2 regions of the Lysinibacillus parviboronicapiens genome follow, and region 2 is predicted to be linked to the other one. Evidence: predicted binding sites of a transcription regulator. Region 2 holds the regulator's gene; the other holds the start of a gene.
What was found. The regulator Rex, encoded in region 2, represses fermentation and respiration genes when NADH is low (regulators of the CRP and FNR family bind a similar motif). The targets are predictions, from matches to a motif close to TTGTGAAATATTTCACAA.
Positions count from the first base shown of each region.

Region 1: C9J31_RS20540 (cytochrome ubiquinol oxidase subunit I) is a predicted target of Rex. The motif match lies at 1,415-1,432, and genes of this name have one in related genera.

Region 1 covers NZ_CP073713.1:4,240,533-4,244,936, reverse strand. The annotation lists gene C9J31_RS20550 (thioredoxin family protein) at 1-226, shown strand, start outside; gene C9J31_RS20545 (diacylglycerol kinase) at 374-1,288, shown strand; gene C9J31_RS20540 (cytochrome ubiquinol oxidase subunit I) at 1,683-3,029, shown strand; gene C9J31_RS20535 (cytochrome d ubiquinol oxidase subunit II) at 3,026-4,051, shown strand; gene cydS (cytochrome bd oxidase small subunit CydS family protein) at 4,064-4,186, shown strand; gene rlmD (23S rRNA (uracil(1939)-C(5))-methyltransferase RlmD) at 4,390-4,404, shown strand, end outside.
Region 2 covers NZ_CP073713.1:4,359,244-4,363,647, forward strand. The annotation lists gene C9J31_RS21035 (CPBP family intramembrane glutamic endopeptidase) at 1-751, shown strand, start outside; gene tatC (twin-arginine translocase subunit TatC) at 961-1,779, opposite strand; gene C9J31_RS21045 (twin-arginine translocase TatA/TatE family subunit) at 1,797-1,982, opposite strand; gene C9J31_RS21050 (redox-sensing transcriptional repressor Rex) at 2,133-2,768, opposite strand; gene C9J31_RS21055 (ABC transporter ATP-binding protein) at 3,016-4,404, shown strand, end outside.

The DNA.
Region 1 (4,404 bases), 120 kb from region 2:
AAACGATGCTGGTCAAGTTATTGGCAAATGGGGACCACGTGCGCCTGAATTACAGGACAATGTTGTCAACAAACGCGCTAGCTTACCAGACAAAGAAGATCCTACATTTGAGGAAGCTCAAAAAGCGCTATATGCTGAAATTCGTGAAGAAAGTATGACAAACAAGGCGTTTTGGTCATTTGTTTACGAAGATTTTAAAAAACAGGTTACAGCAGCATTGCAATAAAGAGTAACTAAAATCGTAGCTTACAATAGCTTCATCTAGAGTGATGGAAGGTATTTTAACAGCCGTTATTTCTAGAAGAAGCAATGCAACATTTCAACAAATAATACGTTGAATGAAATAGAATCTAATGAAGCAGGAAGGTATGTTATGAAACGAGCAAGAATCATTTATAATCCTACATCTGGACGTGAAGCGTTTAAAAAGCATCTACCAGAAGTATTAGAAAAACTTGAGGTAGCTGGCTATGAGACATCATGTCACGCAACAACATGCGAAGGTGATGCAACACATGCAGCAAGAAACGCAGTAGAACGCGGCTTTGACATTATTGTAGCTGTTGGTGGAGATGGTACGCTAAATGAAGTTGTTTCTGGTGTGAGTCAATTTGAAAAACGCCCAAAAGTTGGTCTCATTCCAATGGGCACAACCAATGATTTTGCGCGTGCCGTGCATATTCCAAGAAATATTGATGAAGCCGTTGAAATCATTATTAAAGGCGATACGTTACCGGTTGATGTTGGATTACTAAATGGAGAACGCTATTTCATCAATATTGCTGCAGGTGGGCGTATTACAGAGCTAACCTATGAAGTGCCAAGCAAAATGAAAACGATGCTAGGGCAACTAGCTTATTATTTAAAAGCAGTTGAAATGATTCCATCTATTAAAGCATCACATATGCGCATCGAATATGATGGTGAGGTATTTGATGGAGATGCAATGATGTTTTTATGTGGCTTAACAAATTCAGTAGGTGGCTTTGAAAAATTAGCACCTGATGCGAGCATTAATGATGGATATTTCACATTACTTGTATTGAAAAAGGTGAGTTTACCTGAATTTATTCAGCTCGCCGCAATGGCATTAAGAGGCGAACATTTAAATGATGATCGTGTTATTTACAAAAAGGCAAGTGTCGTTAAGGTAACTACTGAAAATGAAGTTCATTTAAACCTAGATGGGGAATATGGTGGAGATGCGCCTGCAACTTTTGAAAATTTAAAGCGCCATATTGAAATATTTGTACCTATAGAAGATATTCGTGAGGAAGACCGTATTTAATTTATCAGTGGGGCTGCCTAAAAAGTCCTTTAAACCATAATATCTGGTTCATTGTTTATCAATGCAAAGTACCGAACGACAGGTAAAGATACAGCAAGACATCATCAATTCTCTATAAATTGGGGATTGTGAACGAATTAAGAAAAATGTTTGGCGAATGTGCGTATATTACATGAACAATATTTGAAACCTTTATAATAGGCCGAAATTTCGGTCCATTATAAAGGTTTTTTTCGTTGCAATAGTGGAAAATGTGGGTAAGGGAAAGGGAAAGGAAGTGTTGCCTTTGTATAAGTCACAAGAAAAAAAGCTTATGTGGTTAAGTTTTGGCGTTGCAATTATAATGCTACTTTCTATACTTGGCAAAGTATTTGGAAGTTAGGAGGGCAAAGAAATGGTGAATGAATCAGCAGTCTTTTGGAGTAGGGCATTAACGGAACTAACCTTATCGTTCCATATTATTTACGCAACGATAGGTGTAGGAGTACCGTTAATGATCATGATTGCGCAATGGACTGGATATAAAAAGAATGATGAGCATTACATTTTACTGGCGAGACGTTGGGCGAGAGGCTTCGTTATTACAGTTGCAGTAGGAGTCGTAACAGGAACTGCGATTGGCTTGCAATTATCATTACTATGGCCGAATTTTATGCAACTAGCAGGCCAAACAATTGCTTTACCTCTATTTTTGGAAACGTTCGCATTTTTCTTTGAAGCTATTTTCTTAGGCATATACTTATACACTTGGGATCGCTTCGACAGTCAGAAAAAGCATATGCTGTTACTGATTCCAGTTGCAGTTGGTGCTTCCATGTCGGCAGTATTTATTACCATTGTGAATGCGTTTATGAACGCACCACAAGGTTTTGACATTGTTGACGGGCAGCTTGTTAATATTCAACCCTTTATAGCGATGTTTAACCCAGCTATGCCAACAAAGGTAGCCCATGTACTTGTTACAGCATATATGACAGCAGCATTTGTTTTAGCTGCCATTGCAGGTTATCGTATGTTAAAAGGTTCGAATCATATATATCATAAAAAAGCATTGTTATTACTTATGAAAGTTGGTTTAGTTTTCTCAATAGCAGCAGCCATTATCGGTGACTTCTCAGGAAAGTATTTAGCAGAATACCAACCAGAAAAATTAGCGGCAGCTGAGTGGCATTTTGAAACTGAAGATAAAGCATCACTTATCTTACTTGGAATAATGCAGGATGGGGAAGTTAAATATGCCATTAAAGTACCTTATGCTTTAAGTATTTTAGCGCATAATAATCCAATGGCAGAAGTTATCGGCTTAGATCAATTTGCAGAAGAGGATCGCCCTCCGCTGTATATTCACTATTTATTTAATATCATGGTCTTTATTGGCATGTTTATGATGTTAGTATCACTACTTTATGTGTTAGGGAAAGCACGTGGTTGGCAATTCATCCATGCACGATGGTATCGCTGGATTATCGTTGCTGGCGGTCCGCTGTCAATTATTGCGATTGAAGCGGGTTGGTGGCTTGCGGAAGTTGGGCGTCAACCATGGATTTTATACGGATTGATGCGTACACCAGAAGGCGCTACAACAAGCGATCATGTGGATCTAATGATGCTCTTGTTCTCAGGCGTATATGCTGTCTTAGGCATCGGGAGTATCGTCGTATTGATTCGTATGTTTAAAAAGAACCCAATCGAACGTGAGATTGAAGATCGCCATTCTGAAAAAGGCGGTGATATTCTATGACACTAGAGATACTAGGAATTTCGGTATTGTGGATTTTCTTATTTGGCTATGTGATTGTTGCATCAATAGATTTTGGCGCAGGATTTTTTAATGCATATAGTTTACTCATCGGGAAAAATCACATTTTGACGAATATTATTAAACGGTATTTATCGCCGGTGTGGGAAGTTACAAATGTCTTTTTAGTATTCTTCTTTGTTGGGATCGTCGGATTTTTCCCACAAACAGCCTTCTATTATGGAACAATATTACTTATACCCGTTAGTATTTCGTTGGTTTTGTTAGCAATTCGAGGCTCCTACTATGCGTTTGAGGCATATGGTTCACGTGGACATATCGGTTACACACTAACGTATGGTGTGGCAGGTTTACTCATTCCCGCCTCACTTTCTGTTGTCTTTGCGATTGCAGGGGGTGGCTATGTGGATATTGTCAATGAACAACCAGTGCTGAATTATTTTACATTGTATACTAGTACATTTGCTTGGAGCATCGTTGTCCTGAGTATTGCCGCGGTATTGTATATATCAGCCGTGTTCTTAACGTGGTACGCCCATAAGGCAAATGATAAGGAAGCAACAAATTTAATGCGAAAATATGCCCTTATTTGGGCCCTTCCTTTAATGATTAGTGCACTTGGAATCATGTATGAAATGAAATCCATCAATCCAGAAAGTTATAGCCATATGGTAAATTTATGGTGGATGTTCGCTATTTCAGCGATACTATTTATCATTACGGTGGGATTATTATGGATGCGTAAAAATTACGGGCTTGCTGTAGGGCTTTTAATTGCACAATTTGCAGTGGCCTTCTTTGCGTACGGTATTGCTCAATATCCTTATTTACTGTATCCATACTTAACAATTTATGATGGCTTTACGAGCACACAAATGGCGATTGCATTAATCATTGCCTTTATTTTAGGATTATGTCTGCTCATTCCATCCTTGTATTTATTGTTGAAACTATTCTTGTTCAACAAAAATTATGTAACAGGAAAAGAAGACAATCACGCATAGGAGGTTGTGGTTATGGATAAGTTTATTATTTTTTATGCTCCGTTTATAGTCGTTATTATCGGCATTGTAGTTGCTTTTTGGTGGGCACCAAAAGACCGCCATGCCACGAAAAACGTGGGAGAGAGTCGCGAATAGCGGCTCTTTTTTAGCTCTAGTTATGTAAATGAACGTATAGCTTATTCACTGCTCGGATGATGGTGGGGACCGCTCGGGTAGAGCTTCATAACGCTCAGGTCGTTAGATTTACTTTCCAGCTATACCTAAGAAATTCAAGTCTTGTTCTTTTTTCATCCGCCACTGCATGCTACAATAAGGAGATTGAAATGGAGGATGTTCGAATGTCAGCACCCGTA
Region 2 (4,404 bases):
GTCAGTGAATAATTCTCTAAAAGGTATTAACCATAAAAAAACGGCTCTTTATGTTTTAATCATTTACATTATCATGCAGTTGTCAGGCAGATGGCTCATTTTGCCGTTCCACAAAGTTGTGATGAGTACGACGGGTTTACCTGCTGCGCAGGCGGCCCCAATAACGCAAGGTTGGTATATCGCGCTTAGCTTTGCCATTGCTTTGATTCTAAGTTTAATTTTAACATCTCGTGACAAATCATTTTGGGATGTCTATCAAGGTAAAAAGGAAACAATACCACTAACAATTATGTGGGGTATTTTAGGTTTCTTCCTTGTATTTTTCGGACAAATGATCGGTGCAGCTATTGAAATGGCCATATTTGGCATCGAAGGCGGCTCACAAAACACAGCTGATATTGTTGCTATTGCCAAAGGTGCCCCAATCGCTATTTTAGCTATTGTTGTATTTGGACCTATTTTGGAGGAGTTCGTCTTCCGCCGTGTTATTTTTGGCTCGCTTGTCCAAACAACGAACTTCTGGGTAGCGGCCATCGTGAGTGCCATTTTCTTCGCGCTCATTCACTTCGATTTTTCACATATCTTGCTCTATACCATTTGTGGTTTGATCTTTGCTTTTTTATATCACAAAACAAAAAGAATCTGGACATCAATCATCGCACATGTAATGTTAAATGGATTTGTGACACTCGTACAATTCTATGCAGAACCACTACAAAAGTTTCTTGAAGAACTAGAAAAAATGCAATAATTTTTTTAACCGCTCTGGTTTTTCTAATATCCGAGCGGTTTTTCTATTGCTGGGTACTAATATAACGTATGCTAAGCAATAAAAGACTATCAGCGCATTCTATTATTAGAACGGTGTGAAATACCCGAGCCCTATTTAATAACTACCATCCCCTAAATAACAAAAAGCCCGGTGCATCTAGAATGCAACGAGCTATCATGAGTTAACTATTATTTTAATTCTTCAATTTGTCGGCGCTGTTGCTCAAGAGCTTCTTCAACCTGACGCTTTTGCTCAGCCTCTTGTTCTTCCTTCAAACGAATTTCTTCTGATTTTAAATATTTCTTATAGCCAACACGTGAAATCATGATACTAACTTCATAAAGCATAAATAACGGTACTGAAACCATTAAATGTGATCCTAATTCAGGTGGAGCTATCAATGCAGCACAGACAAACAGTGCAAAATAAGAATATTTTCGAATACGTATTAGTAAATTAGGACTTAATAAGCCTATACGTGAAAAGAACAATACCACAATAGGCAGTTGGAACAGAAAACCAAAAGGTATTGTAAGTTTAAATAAAAATGAGAAATATTCATGTACACCTATTACCTGAGTAATTTCAAGTTCCCCAGATAAATTCATCATAAACTTCATGACATATGGGAACAGTAAAAAATAAGAAAAAGATAATCCGGCAATAAATAAAATAAACGAATATGGTATATAACTTAGTGTTGCTTTACGCTCTACCTCACGGAGACCTGGGCTAATAAATGCCCATAATTGATACATTAACACTGGTGAAGAGAGAATAAACGCAAGTAAAAAAATCACTTGAAAATATATAGCAAGTGGTGTCGTCACATCAAATGCATGGAGTTCTAAATTATATGATTTACCTGTATCTTGAATATACTTTACAAGTGGTTTTGCAACAAAGAAGCTTCCAATCATCGCTAGCGCAAAGAAAACGGCAACAATGAAAAGCCGTTTTCTTAATTCTTCTATATGTTGAATGACAGTTAGATCTTTTGGATTCATTCCTCAAACATCCTAACTTACTTATCTAGTTCTTTCTTTTTCTTGTCATCATCTTCATCGTCTGCTAATCCTTTAGTAGCATTTTTGAATTCACGAAGAGTTGAACCGAATGCTTTACCTAGCTCCGGTAACTTCTTAGGACCAAAAATTAATAAAGCAACAACACCGATAATAATGAGGCTCATAGGACCAATACCACCCACTAAAGCCACCTCCTCTTTATATCCACCATTTTAACGCATATTTCGTCATTTTGCTAACTAATTATATGTGAAAGTTTTTCGTCTAGATATCTTTAAACCGTTGAATCTAGCACCGTGATTTGACAAAAATTCCAATCCTCTATGTAATCTCTATTCTTCCTGATTACGTATTAAATAAATTAATGCCTGCAATTCTACCGACAAATCAATTGTTAACAGTTGCATCTTCTCCGGTACCGTAATGCGCTCTGGCGTAAAATTTAATATACCCTTGGCATTCATCGCCGCTAATCGGTCAGCCATTTTTTGTGCTGAGCGTGGTGATACCGTTAATATTGCAAGTTCCGCGCCGTATTCCGCATACTTTTCTTCTAATAAATCAGGGTGATAAACAGGAATATTACTTGTCATTTTCCCCTCTTTTGGTGCCTTTGAATCAAATGCAACCACAATATGTGTATTATGATTTTTCTGGAAATTATACTTTAATAACGCATTACCTAAATTCCCTACACCAATTAACGCCACTTTTGTTGTTTCATGCTGATCAAGTGTTTGGCTAAAAAACGTTAATAAATGCTGTACATCATAGCCATATCCTTTTTTGCCCAGCGCTCCGAAATAAGAAAAGTCACGGCGAATAGTTGCAGAGTCAATTTTCATTGCTTCACTCAGTTCCTTCGACGAGATACGTTCCATACCCTCTTGTGCAAAGTTTTGGATAAATCGATAGTAAAGAGGAAGTCTTTTGGTTGTGGCTTGTGGAATTTTCACATCTTGTTTCAAACTTTTTCCTCCTTATAAACACATCAAATTCGCCTCAGCGGATTTGAATACTGATTTTGAAACATGCTTATACGATTAAAATTTTTGACATCCACTGGGGGATTTCCCTTTAGTTAGTGGCGTCTATTACGCCACTAACTAAAGGGAAATCGTTTCAATCTTACATGACAGCTCGGAATAAGTAAAGCACTGACATTGCAAGCAAATCTCCCATCTATTACACTAAGAAGGAATTGAGGTGTCAAGAATGATTGTATTACAAGTCAATCAACTATATAAATCCTTCATTGCAGATGAAATTTTAAGTGGCGTAAAACTAGAAGTTCAACACCGTGATCGCGTAGCATTAGTAGGGCGCAACGGCGCTGGTAAATCCACTTTACTAAAAATAATTGCTGGTCAAATGTCGTATGACTCTGGTGATATCATTATTCCAAAGGGTGTACAAATCGGATATTTAGAACAACATGCTGGGCTAAACTCTACATTATCTATTTGGGACGAAATGATGACAATTTTCGAAGCGCTTCATGCACAAGAGAAGACTTTACGTTCCCTAGAACAACAAATGGCTGACCCAGCTGTTTATGAAAATGCCGATATGTACGCCAAAGTTATGTCCGAGTATGACCAATTACAGCACGATTTTAAGGATGCAGGCGGTTATCAATATGAATCAGATACTCGTTCTGTACTTCACGGTATGCAGTTTTATCCTGAAGACTATGATAAAGCTATTAGCTCGCTATCAGGGGGACAGCGTACACGTTTAGCACTTGCAAAACTCCTTCTGAGCAAACCTGACTTATTAATTCTCGATGAGCCAACTAACCATTTAGATATTGAGACACTGTCATGGTTAGAGACATATTTAAAAGGCTATGAAGGCGCGATTTTAATTGTTTCTCATGACCGTTATTTCTTAGACCAAGTGGTTTCGATTGTCTATGAAGTCTCTCGTCATCGTGTGACAAAGTATCCTGGAAACTATAGTGCCTATTTAGACGAAAAAGCGAAAAACTATGAGCGTGACATGAAGATGTTTGAGCGTCAACAGGATGAGAAGGCTAAGCTTGAGGACTTTATCCAAAAAAATATAGCGCGTGCCTCTACGACAAAAATGGCTCAAAGCCGTCGTAAAATGCTCGAACGTACAGAATGGATGGACTCTCCCGATGGCGATGAAAAATCTGCTAGCTTCGGCTTTACGATTGACCGCCAAAGTGGAAACGATGTGTTGTCAATTGATGGATTAGCTGTTGGTTACGGGGAGAAGCAAATTTCAAGTGGTATTTCACTGCGTACTTTCCGGGAGGATCGGATTGCACTCGTAGGTCCAAATGGTGTCGGTAAATCGACTTTACTAAAAACCATTGTGAAGGATTTGCCAGCTCTCGCAGGGGAAATTCGCTACGGTACGAATGTACAGATTAGCTATTATGATCAAGAACAAGCGAAACTTTCGAGCAATAAAAGTGTCTTAAAAGAGCTGTGGGATGAATGGCCATTAATGAATGAAAAGGATATTCGTACTGTTCTTGGCCGCTTCCTATTCAGTGGAGAAGATGTTGATAAAGCTGTTACTTCTCTATCTGGTGGTGAGAAGGCACGACTTGCATTAGCGAAGTTGATGATG